Shimia isoporae: one gene and its partner. The protein of the gene in region 2 interacts with the protein of the main gene of each other region in a pairwise test. Links are inferred from orthologs where the notes say so. Each region holds a gene or a part of one and is shown on either strand. Other genes may lie near its edges.

Region 1 (6,611 bases), on a different replicon or contig from region 2:
CAAGATTCCGCTTGTTAAGTGGAACCGCCGGTATGCCTACGTGAGTTCCACGCACATGCTACTGCCGCGTGGACTTAACCAGGTTTACGATGAATGGGGCGGGGAGAAAGCATCCGGACTTTTGCTACATGCAAAGTTCCTCGACACGTTCACGGCCAAAGCCGAAGAAGAGCTGCTGCGTAATCAGCATTATTCCGCGAGTGTTGAGTACAAGGCCTACGCCGAGCGATTGCGCGATAATCCCGAACTTTGGTGCAAGTGGAGTGAGAAATACATCAACTGGCGCCAACTTGAGATTCTGGGGCTTATGTCCAAAGGAAACTGGGCATGAGCGTCGGGATTTTGATGCTGGTACACACCGCGTTCGGTCGTGCCGAGCAAGTGGCGCGTCACTGGAACAAATACGGGTGTCCGGTGGTGATACACGTGGATGCTTCGGTTAAGCCCAAAGCATATAAAAAGTTCGTCAAATCCCTTGGCGATCTGGCGGATGTGAAATTCTGCAAACGCCACAAGTGCGAGTGGGGTGCGTGGGGTCTTGTAGCGGCGTCGCAATCAGCATCGGAAATGATGTTGGAAGAATTTCCCGAGGTACGACACATCTATCTGACTTCTGGGTCGTGTCTGCCTTTGCGTCCGGTAGAGGAATTAAAGGACTACCTGAAATCGCGTCCTCGCACCGACTTTATCGAAAGCGCAACAACAGCGGATGTGCCGTGGACTGTGGGTGGACTTGATGCGGAGCGGTTCACGCTACATTTCCCGTTTTCGTGGAAGCGTAATCGGTACCTGTTCGATAAGTGGGTCGATATTCAACGTTTCCTGCGCATCAAGCGACGTATCCCGCACGGGATCGTGCCCCATATGGGAAGCCAATGGTGGTGTCTGACCCGACAGACGTTGTCCGCCATCCTTGAAGACCCCGAACGTGATACCTTCGACAAGTATTTCAGCCGAGTCTGGATTCCCGACGAAAGCTATTTCCAGACGCTGGCGCGCCTTTATTCGACCAAGATTGAAAGCCGATCTCTGACGCTGTCCAAGTTCGACTTTCAGGGTAAGCCGCATATTTTCTATGATGACCACCTACAGCTTCTGCGGCGGTCTGATTGTTTCGTCGCGCGAAAAATCTGGCCCAAGGCGGGCAAGCTGTACAACGGTTTTCTTCGAGATCCTGAAGGCGCGATCAAGATGAGCGAGCCGAATCCGGCAAAGATTGACAGAATTTTTGCCAAAGCTGTGGAACGTCGAACAAAAGGTCGGACCGGCCTTTATATGCAGAGCCGCTATCCCAACGAGGGTTGGGAAAACGGCATGACCTTCGGGCGCTATTCTGTGTTTCACGGTTTTGCCGAGTTGTTCGAAGACTTCGAGACGTGGCTTGCGCGCGCAACCGGTACGCAGGTTCACGGACACATTTTTGCACCGGAACGGGCCGAATTTTCCGGTCGGCAGCGGGTGATAAACGGCGCACTGAGCAGTTCACCGAAGCTGCGGGATTACAACTCGATTGCGTTTCTGTCGAACCTGATCTGGAACACACGCGGGGAACGTCAGTGTTTTCAGGTCGGCCCAAGGGATGAAGGCACGCCTATCTGGTTTATTGCCAAAGATCCCAATGCGCAGGTCAGCGTGATTTCCGGTGCCTGGGCCGTTCCGTTGTTCAAGTCAAACCTGAACTTTACAGACATTCGTGCCGAAGCCGCTCGTTTGCAGAAACTGGAGAATGACCAGCTTTATGCATTGCGCTCTCCCTATGCCAAGGCGCGTGTGCGGATATGGACAATGGCCGAATTCATCGAAGCGCCAATGGAGCCGTTGCAGACCATTATTGACGAGATCGGTATGGATCGCGCGAGGCGGCTGTCGGAAGCGCCGCGAATGACGGACCTGAGTGGATTTGGCCAATTCCTGCAAAACCTGAAAAACCAGGGGATGCACCCGTACCTGATGGGTGATTTCCCTGTTGAGCAGCCTGAAACGGGGCAAAAGAAGCCGCCCCGAAAACCCTATCTGGTGCAGTAAAGACCCATGTCCAAGTTCGATTATTTTGTGGTGTTCGCAGAGATGCGCACCGGGTCCAATTTTCTGGAAACCAATATCAATGCGTTTGAGGGATTGAGCTGCCATGGTGAGGCGTTCAATCCACATTTTATTGGTTATCCCAACCGAGATGATGTTCTTGGCGTGACGCTTGAGCAGCGCACCGCTGATCCGATGGTTCTACTACGGGCGATCAAAGACGAAGCTGGCCTGATGTCTGGGTTCCGCTACTTCCACGATCATGATCCGCGCATACTTGAGACAATTCTCAACGACCAGCGTTGTGCCAAGATTGTTCTGACGCGCAACCCTCTGGACAGCTACGTGAGTTGGAAAATTGCACAAGCAACTGGTCAGTGGAAGCTGACTGATGTGCGCCGCCGACGCGACAGTAAAGTGCGGTTTGACGGGGTCGAGTTCAAACGTCACGTGGAAGAATTGCAGGATTTTCAAGTCACGCTGATGAAGGCACTTCAGACGAGTGGCCAGACGGCGTTTTATGTGGCGTACGAAGATCTTCAGGATGTGGCCGTGATGAATGGTCTCGCGCGGTATCTCGGTGTGGAAGAAAGCCTTCCTGCGCTCGACACGTCTTTGAAGCGACAGAACCCGAGCGCGCTGTCGGAAAAAGTCTCAAATTTCGCCGATGTGTCCTTGGCTTTGGCGGAACTTGATCGATTTAATCTGAACCGAACGCCGAATTTTGAGCCGCGTCGTGGCGCGGTGGTTCCAAGTTATCTTGCAGGGGCTGTTGTGCCGTTGCTTTACATGCCTGTGCGGTCCGGACCGGAGGCCGAGGTTGCCTCATGGCTTGCCGGGCTGGATGAGGTGCCAACCTCGGGGCTTTTGACGGATTTCAATCAGAAATCACTTCGGAAATGGAAGCGCGGCAACAAGGGCCACAGAACCTTTACCGTGGTGCGTCATCCCGTGCCGCGAGTTCACGCTGCTTTTTGCGACCGCATTCTGAAAACCGGCGAGGGGAGCTATACCAAGATCCGGAATACGCTGCGCAAGGTCTACAAGCTGCCGATCCCGAAGGACGGGCCCGGGTCGGACTACGATGTTTCGGCTCACCGGGAGGCGTTTCTGGCGTTTCTGGATTTTGTGAAAGCGAATCTCCTTGGTCAGACCAGTATTAGGCAGGATGCGCATTGGGCGACTCAGTCTGGTGCTGTGCAGGGATTCGGGGACATGGCGTTACCGGACATGATCATCCGTGAAGAAGAGATGGCCAGCTATTTGCCAGCGCTCGCCATGCAGGTGGGACGGTCTTCCGTGCCTGATCCTGATGCTGCTGCACCGGACACACCGGTGCCGCTGGATGCGATCTACGATGAGGAAATCGAAGCCCGTGTCCGAGACATCTACCAGCGGGACTATCTGATTTTCGGGTTTGAAGCCTGGCGTTAGCGGCGCGACGAGCGGACCGTTAGGCATCGGTTGGCGTGCGTTTACGCCGCCTGAACCTTGTCGTCTTCAGTCAGGATCGCGAACAGGGTGCTGGCATCCTGGTTGGCGCGCAACTTGGCGCAAATGGCTGCGTCGCGTAGGCTGCGCGATACACGCGCAAGCGCTTTCAAGTGTTCCACTCCTGCGTCCTCGGGCGCAAAGAGCGCGAATGCGATGTCGACCGGCTGTCGGTCTACTGCGTTGAAATCTACGGGCTTTTCCAAAAGGATGAACGCACCGAGGACACTGTCGATGTCCTTGAGACGGGCATGCGGAAGGGCAACCCCCTTGCCAACACCGGTGGGGCCGAGGTTTTCCCGGTCTTGCAAAGCTTCCACGACGCGAGACGCGGACAAGCCATAGGCGGACGCCCCGAGGTCGCCGAATTCCTGAAGCAAACGCTTCCTGCTTGAGGCGGCCGTAACAACTTTGACCGCCTCTGGCTTGAGGATCGTTGAAAGGTCCATCTTGCCTGTAACTCCGGACCGGGGAGATGCCCCCAATCGCTTTATGTCTGAGGATCAACCCAGCCTATATTGCCGTCATCACGGCGATAGACCACGTTCAATCCACCTTTGCTTTCGTTTTTGAAGACCAGCACAGGCGCTCCGGCAAGTTCCATCTGCATCACGGCTTCGCCGACGCTCAGAGAGGGGATCTTAGTCTCCATCTCGGCGACGATTACTGGCTGCAGTGTTTCGGGCTCGGCCTCATGTTCTTCGGTTTCAGGCGCGAGGATATACGAGGATGCGCCCAAAAGTTCAACCGGGTCCTGACGTTCCTTGTGGTGGTCCTTCAGCCTGCGCTTATATCTGCGCAGTTGTTTGTCCATTTTCGCGCCACATTGATCGAATGCGGCATAAATTTCAGTGGCATGTGCTTTGGCCTGAGCAGTCAGCCCCGTGGACAGGTGGACAGTGGCTTCGCAAACGTATTCGTGGGCGCTTTTGGAAAAAACAACATTCGCGTCAGTAGGTCGTCCCGCATATTTGTCGAGGATATCATTCAACTCGGTCTTTACATGGGTCTGCAGGGCCTCGCCGACGTCGATTTGTTTTCCGGTAATTTGATAGCGCATCCTGTCTCCTTTTCGATGACATGTCGGACCACGGGCCAAATTGCCCCGTGAATTGCTTCAGGTCCGAATGCTGGAATGTGACGGTTTGCACCCCTGTGTGCGGGTCGCCCTTTTATCAAGGGTCGCCAGAAACACAGCAAAGGGTGGCTGAACTGTCATGACTACATTTGAGTATTCCGGCCGCTCAGAGTCAATGATGCCGATCAATTTTCGCGAAAATATGCCGCCGGATTGACGGGACCAGCTCAGGAAATTTTAAAGTTATCACCGAGATAGACGCGCCGGACGTTTTCGTTTTCCACGACTTCTGCCGGTGTGCCGTTCATCAGCACCTTGCCGTCATGCAGAATGTAGGCGCGATCAACGATTTCCAAGGTTTCACGTACATTGTGGTCGGTGATCAGAACCCCGATACCGCGCTTTTTGAGATCGGCGACCAGATGGCGGATGTCGTCCACAGAGATGGGGTCAACACCGGCAAAGGGTTCATCCAAAAGGAGATATTTGGGTTCCGCCGCCAGACAGCGGGCGATTTCCACACGGCGACGTTCGCCGCCAGAAAGGGCCAGTGCCGGCGCACGACGCAGATGCTCTATAGAGAACTCCGACAGCAATTCTTCAAGTCGTTCGCGGCGTTTGTGACGATCCTTCTGTGTGATATCGAGAATCGCCGTGATGTTGTCTTCAACCGAGAGACCGCGGAAGATCGACATCTCCTGAGGAAGATAACCGATGCCAAGTTTCGCGCGGCGGTACATAGGCAAAGTGGTCACGTCGAGACCGTCGATGGAGACACGTCCACCCTCGGGCTGCAGCAGGCCTGCAACCGCATAAAAGGTGGTGGTCTTACCGCTGCCATTTGGGCCAAGAAGCGCAACGACTTCGCCGCGGTTCAGAACCATTGAGAAATCACGGATCACAACGCGCTTGCGATAAGCCTTGCGCAGGCTTTCAACTTTCAAGCCGGATTGGCCTTCGGTTACAGCAAGATCAGGTTTCGCCATGCCTACTGGTTCCTGAGAATGGTTTTGACGCGACCGTGCATTTCGGCGGTGTTATTGTTGAGGTGAACTGTCATGCGATCGGATGCGATGGTCGTGGTTTCCTGCACCACGAGAACGTCCCCGTACATTTTCACAGTACCGGCCTCCGGGCTGTAGATCGCCCGGTTTCCTTCCGCCGCATCTGGACCGCGCACAAGCAGCACGTCTCCAACGGCGATCATCTTTTCGATCGCCGACTGATCCTCGAGATAATAGACGTTCACCTTGTCGGCGGTCATGCGCATCTCACCCTGGATGACGACCACGTTGCCGATGAACACGGCGCTACCGTCGTTTTGGTTCACGGACAGGCTGTCAGAGGTGACTTCGACAGGCAGGGAGCTGTCTTGCTCCATCTCGCCAAAACCAACCGTGAGACCTTGAGCGGCCGCCATTGCCGGAAATATTGTGATGGCCAGAAAGAGCAGTGCTCGCAGCATATCTATTGGTCCCCTGTGGTTTTTTGCGGCGTGTATATCAGTCGCACACCATTTGTGAAAAACAAATAGATATCATCATCGTTTCCAGCAGGTCGGACAGCCATTCGTCCGGCGTTCAGACGGCCGAACTGGGTGTAGGCCACCACCTCGCCGCTGCTTTCCGCTCGCACTTCGTCGATGCTCATGGTCATTTCGTGCGTGTCCATTGTGATGCCTGACGAGGTGACGAACTGAACGTTATTGGTGAGAACCACTTCCTTAAATGTGGAGTCCATTTCACCATCATCGGACACGACATTGATTGTCTGTCCGTTGGCAAGGTCAATGCGGGCTTTCAGATCTGTGGCAACGGTGCGGGTCGGGTCCTCAAAATCAGGGTGGGCCGTTGATGCGGTTACGGCCACGAGATGTCCGCTGGACGTTTTGGTGGAGAATGACGCGGCGGTGACCTGCTGATCTCTAAGCCGCTTTTCCAGTTCTACCTCGGCGAAGGGAATAGCCGCTTCGAGATCAACTTCGCGAGGCACAAGAAAAAGAGTCGCCAGAATACCTAGC
Region 2 (6,035 bases):
CCACAGACCACTGCGCGCTTTCAAACCCGGTGGTCGTCAGGAAACTCAAGACTGTAAACAAACCGCCCCAAGCCGCCTTCGCGGCGCTGACAACGTCGTTCATGGAACCATCGTTAAGGGCGGTTCCCCAATGTCGCAAAAACAGGAACGAAGGAACAATCACGACAATCAGGAACCCGAGCCGTAGTTCAGGATCGTGCCAAAGGTTGGCGCGGCGCACATTTCCTGTGTCCGCCGAGAACGTCGCACGGGACAGTGCAAACAACAGAAACAGGAAAATGACCACTTCACCGCCGATCCCCGCTAACCCTTCGGACACGCCAAATGCCGTTGTGATACCGCTTGTCGACATCGTCGCCATTGCGTTCATCACCGCCGAAAGGGGCCGCTCGCCAAGGACCACAAGCATCAGACCAAGCGCAAACGTCAACCCAATGTAGATCGGCAGCAGTATCTGGAGACTGCGTACCCAGCGCTTCATCGGATCGGCGCGTTGCATCTGCCCTCTGCCAGTCGTTGCCTGACCCGGTTCCCCGAGCGCGGTAACTTCGTATCCACCAAGAGCAAGGGGTGCAAAAATGGCCGAGGCCGCAACCCACATCAGGAGCCCGCCGAGCCACCCGACAAGCCCGCGCCAAAGATGGATCGCATCCGGCACAGCGGCCGGGTATTTGATCACGCTGGCGCCGGTCGTGGTCAGGCTACTGACCATCTCGAAATAAGCTTCGACAAAGGTGATGGATCCCATTGCCTCATAGTAAGGGATCGCAAGGATCGCCGGCAAAATCGTGAAGCCGAAAAATAGCGCGCGCAGATTGTCGACGGTGCGCGTAAACCGTTGCGTTCCAGCCAAGGCGAGCGCAATCAGTGCACAAACAAACAGCACCAAAGTTCCGCTGTAGAAAAACATGCGGGCAATGAAATGAAACCGCTGAACAGATGCCACAATCGCCGGTGCGTACATCGCAACTCCGGACACCGCGACCAGATAGAGAAACAGAGGCAGTTTCAGATCGCGCGAAGTCATGGCGTCAGAAGAAGTCGATCGAGACTTGAAGCAAACGTTCTACCTCGGGCACGTCAGCCGCCAGACTGAACAGCGCAATCACGTCACCTTCTTCAATCCGAATGCCGCCGCGCGGCTTGTGGACCTCTTGCCCCTTGAGAATGGCACCAATCAACACTCCCTCTGGAAAGTCGATGTCGCGAAGAAGCTGCCCCGCAATCGGCGATGTAGACAAGACTTCAGCTTCGATGATTTCAGCCTCGGCATCTCCCACGGAATACACTGCTTTTACACGCCCATGGCGGATGTGACGAAGGATCGAGCTAACGGTCGTGGCCCGCGGATTGATGAACGCATCAATGTCCAACGGCTGCATCAGAGGAGCCAATGTCGGATCGTTGATAAGCGCAATCGCCAACGGACAACCCGCACTTTTTGCGCGCACGGAAGCCAGCATGTTGGTCTTGTCATCGTCTGTAACGGCAAGAACCGCGTCCGCGCGTTCGACACCGGCCTCCGACAAAAGCGCACTGTCCAACCCGTCGCCGTTGAGCACAATTGTTCGCTCCAGAGCTTCTGCCGCCTTCTCCGCCGTAGCGCGATCTCGTTCGATCACCTTGGTTCTGACACGTCGCGCCTGAGTTTCCAGACGCTGCGCAACCATCAAGCCGACGTTGCCGCCGCCGATGATGATTGCCCGTTCCTGATGGCGCTGAGTTTTACCGAAAACTTCCATTGTCCGAGCCACATCCTCGGCGAACGTAAAGACATAGATCTCGTCCCCGACAAAAAGTTGGTCACCAGGTTCCGGCGCAAAAAGACTGCCGCGCCGGCGTACACCAACCACAACGGCACGCAACGTTGAAAACAGATCGGTCAACTGGCGCAAAGGCGTGTTCACGACCGGACAGTCTTCATCCAGATGAATGCCCAGCATCTGCACTTTGCCACCAAAGAACATCTCGGTGTCGAACGCCCGAGGCGCACTGAAGCGTTTGAGCGCTGCTTCGGCGACTTCAAGTTCCGGCGAAATCACCACGTCGATGGGCATATGCTCACGGCGGTAAAGGTCCGAGTAAACAACGTTCAAATAGGAGCGGCTGCGGAGGCGGGCGATTTTTCTGGGAACCGAAAAAACGGAATGGGCCACCTGACATGTGACCATGTTGACTTCATCGGAATAGGTCGCCGCGATCACCATGTCCGCATCTCGGGCCCCCGCCCGATCCAGAATTTCGGGATAGCTCGCAAACCCCGCGATGCCCTGAACGTCAAGCGTATCGGTTGCACGACGCACAAGATCCGGATTGCTGTCCACGACCGTCACATCGTTGTTCTCACCTGACAGATGGCGCGCAATTTGCCACCCGACCTGACCGGCCCCGCAGATAATGACCTTCATGTGCTTTCCCCGTCGGATTCCGGCCCAAGAAATGACAGAAGCCTCTCTCCGCGTCAAACACTACCATTGACCTTTGAATGCCAATCGGGCTTTCTTTTGAAGTGTTATCAGGGGGTTCCAGTATGCTTCGATTGTCGGCAACGCTCGCGATTCTGGGAATCGTTGTATCTGCCTGCGGGCCTACCTCCCTTGTAAGCTATACAAAACCCAATGTTTCGAGTGACACCGCCAACCGCAATTTCGTTGAATGCCGCCAAGAAGCCAACGCGCTATTTCCGGCTGCGGTCTTCACTCAATCCGTGCCGGGCTACGGCGGATACGGGGCTTTCTATGGCGGTTATCCCGGTTGGGGCGGCAGCTACATACAAGCCCGAGACGCCAATGAACCGCTTCGTGCACAACACCTGAGTGATTGCATGACGCTCAAAGGCTACAGACAAGTCATTCACCCAATTTGTACCAGAGAACAATTGGCAGGACGCCAATATCAAGCTGTCTCCCGCCCGCCTTCCGGCGCAAGCCCGAACATATGTGCGGCGCGCACCCAGGGTGGCGGCTCCACATTGATCGACCTTAGCAAACCGATTTGAAGGGACGCGCGGATATGAAAAAAACACTCCTGATCTGCACAGTCGCTGCATTGATCGCCGGTTGCACGGACTTTCGTCAAATGTACAAACCCGGTGTGACCCGCACTGAACTCAACATCGATCAAGGTGCGTGCAATTCGGAAGCCGCCAGCCGCTATCCACCTCGAATTGTGACTGACTGGGTGCCGATTTTTGACGCGCAGGGGCGCGTTATCAGCCACCGCATTGAACAATACGACATCAACGAAGCCAGACGCCGCGAAGGCGCACGCAGTTGCATGATCGCCCGCGGCTATGAATGGGCGACCATTCCGTTCTGCAAAGATGAGCAAATCGCAGGTCGCAGCTTTGCACCAGTGACAAAACTTCCTGCTTTGACACCGAATATATGCGGAATGCGCACCGACAGAGGTCGTGTGCTGATTGATCTCAGCAAGCCGCTGTAAGCAAAGCGAAGGCCGACGTCATCCGGCCTTGCGCGCTTCGTCGTCATCTTCCTCGGATACTCGGGCGACACGAGCGCCTGATTTGTTGGACGTAACCACACCAAGCGACTTTAGCTTTCGGTGAAGAGCGCTGCGCTCCATGCCGACAAAATTCGCGGTCCGACTGATGTTGCCACCAAACCTGTTGATCTGGGTCAGCAAATATTCCCTTTCAAACGCTTCACGTGCCTCACGCAAGGGCAAAGTAGCCAAGGCTCCGGACAACACCACGCGCCCGTCATCTCCACCGCCTGATCCGCCTTCTTCTGGCAACTCGGCCGCCTCGATTTCTCCGCTGCCTTCGCCAAGGATCAGCACACGCTCGATCAGGTTCTTGAGTTGCCGCACATTGCCCGGCCAAACCATCGTCTGCATAAGCGCGATTGCATCTTCGCTCAGCACTCTAAGTGGCAGCCCCTGCTGTTCGTTGAACCCCGCGATAAAGTGCTCTGCAAGCGCGGGAATGTCCTCGCGACGCTCTTCAAGCGACGGCACGGCGATTGGCACAACGTTCAGGCGATGGAACAACTCTTCACGGAATGTGCCGGCATCAATCTCCGCCATAAGGTCTTTGTTTGTCGAGGAAATTACGCGCAGGTCCACCTTGACCTTATCCGCGCCACCAACCCGGGTGAATTGCTGGTCCACAAGCACACGCAGGATTTTCGATTGCGCGGCAAGCGGCATGTCGGCGACTTCGTCGAAATAGATGATACCACCGTGTGCCTGCTCAAGCATCCCGGATTCAACACCCCGCTCAGCGCTTTCACGGCCGAACAACATCTCCTCGACGCGATCCGGATCCATGCCCGCACAATTTACCGTCACAAAGGGACCCGAAGCCCGATTGGAGTTCGCGTGAATGAATCGCGCAGCCACGTCTTTGCCGACACCGGCTGGGCCTGTCAGCATCACGCGCCCATTGGATCGAGTCACCTTCTCCAGTTGGCTCACCAACGTACGGAACGAAGCGCTTTCGCCGATCAGTTCCGAAGGCGCGCCGTCCTGTCGCTTCAATTCGGTGTTCTCGCGGCGCAAGCGGCTGGTTTCCATTGCGCGGCGGATCACTACCATCAGTTGGTCGATATTGAATGGCTTCTCAATGAAGTCATACGCGCCCTGTTTGATCGCTGCGACGGCGATCTCGATATTCCCGTGGCCGGAAATAATTACGACCGGCACTTCTGGATAATCCCGCTTCACGGCCTTCAGAATGTCGATGCCATCCATGTTGCTGTCTTTGAGCCAGATATCGAGGATCATCAGCGCTGGCTGCTTTTCCGTGACGGCCTTCATGGCATCGTCAGAATTGCCTGCCTTGCGCGTAGCAAAACCTTCGTCTTCAAGAATATCGGATATCAATTCCCGAATGTCGCGCTCGTCATCTACGATCAGAATGTCACTCATACTGCCAACTCACCTTTCTCATTGCCCTCACCCGTGCTTGGTCCTGCCTTCTGGACCGGCAGCATGACCTTCGCCATTGCGCCCACGTGCGAATTTCCTTCAAACTTTGGCGCGTCCAGCAGTTCCAACTGGCCGCCATGCTCTTCGATGATCTTTTTCACAATCGGCAAACCAAGACCGGTTCCCTTGTCTCGGGTCGTCACATAGGGCTCAAACAGCCGCGCTCGATCGACCGGCAGCCCGATACCATTGTCCGCAATTGTGACGACGGCTTGCCCGTCCTCTAGATGAAAACCAATCCGGATCTCGGGGGAAACCTCTAACTCCGGTTTCTTTTCTTGAAGAGTTTCAATGGCTTCACCCGCGTTCTTGATGAGATTTGTAAGCGCCTGCGTTATCATCGTTCCATCAAGTTCGGCCATCACGGGATCGGGTTTGATGTCAACGTTGAACGTGACATCCGGTTGTCCGGACTCCTGAAGCAACAGAACGCCCTGAACCAACTCCGTCAGATCCACGCTCTTGCGATCCGGTTCAGGCATTCGCGCAAACTTTGAAAACTCGTCCACAATCCTACGCAAATCATTTGTTTGCCGTACGATCACATCCGTCATCTGCTCCAGTTTCTCGCGATCCTCACCAACCTGTGCAGCGAACTTACGTTTTATACGCTCAGCGCTGAGCTGAATTGGTGTCAGCGGGTTCTTGATCTCATGAGCAATCCGGCGGGCCACGTCTCCCCAAGCCGCCATACGCTGTGCCGATACAAGATCGGTCACATCATCAAACGCGACAACATACCCTTCCAGTGACCCATCCTCTCGCCTCCGCGTAGACATGCGGACAAGCAGGTTCTCCAGGCGCCCTGCCCTCGTGACCTTGATCTCTTGCTGAGCCACTTCACGCCCGCTGGACTTCAACTCATCCAACAAGGCCCCAAACTCGGGAACGGCCACAGCAAGCGCGACATCCTGCTGGTCATCGCTCCAATCCAGCAGGCGACGTGCAGACCTGTTGACGAAAGCAACGCGCCCGTCACCATCAAGTCCGACCACACCCGAAGTCACCGAACTCAGTACGCTGTCAAACATCCGGCGGCGGCGATCGATCTGTCTGTTATTGTCGAGCAAAGTCTCCCTTTGCGC

What was found.
Region 1: the proteins of trkA (region 2) and BXY66_RS17825 interact in binary tests that used the Escherichia coli proteins (3 or more experiments, as listed by UniProt). The link is inferred for Shimia isoporae from one-to-one orthologs.

What each region holds. Positions count from the first base shown.
Region 1 is NZ_SMGR01000004.1:197,971-204,581, forward strand. The notes cover bases 2,231-5,090. They hold BXY66_RS17825 (PTS sugar transporter subunit IIA), read right to left. Parts: upstream 3,963-5,090; coding sequence 3,498-3,962; downstream 2,231-3,497. Other genes in these bases: BXY66_RS17820 (sulfotransferase family 2 domain-containing protein), read left to right, coding at 2,231-3,456; hpf (ribosome hibernation-promoting factor, HPF/YfiA family), read right to left, coding at 4,004-4,573; lptB (LPS export ABC transporter ATP-binding protein), read right to left, coding at 4,819-5,090. Outside these bases: BXY66_RS17810 (glycosyltransferase family 2 protein), read left to right, coding at 1-331; BXY66_RS17815 (DUF5927 domain-containing protein), read left to right, coding at 328-2,025; more of BXY66_RS17820, read left to right, coding at 2,032-2,230; more of lptB, read right to left, coding at 5,091-5,577; lipopolysaccharide transport periplasmic protein LptA, read right to left, coding at 5,580-6,056; LPS export ABC transporter periplasmic protein LptC, read right to left, coding at 6,059-6,611. UniProt on the Escherichia coli protein: Seems to have a role in regulating nitrogen assimilation.
Region 2 is NZ_SMGR01000001.1:1,363,227-1,369,261, reverse strand. The notes cover bases 221-3,066. They hold trkA (Trk system potassium transporter TrkA), read right to left. Parts: upstream 2,409-3,066; coding sequence 1,032-2,408; downstream 221-1,031. Other genes in these bases: BXY66_RS06705 (hypothetical protein), read left to right, coding at 3,013-3,066; BXY66_RS06710 (hypothetical protein), read left to right, coding at 2,531-2,998; BXY66_RS06720 (potassium transporter TrkG), read right to left, coding at 221-1,027. Outside these bases: more of BXY66_RS06720, read right to left, coding at 1-220; more of BXY66_RS06705, read left to right, coding at 3,067-3,444; nitrogen assimilation response regulator NtrX, read right to left, coding at 3,463-4,890; BXY66_RS06695 (sensor histidine kinase NtrY-like), read right to left, coding at 4,887-6,035. UniProt on the Escherichia coli protein: Part of the constitutive potassium transport systems TrkG and TrkH. May regulate the transport activity of TrkG and TrkH systems. Binds to NAD(+) and NADH.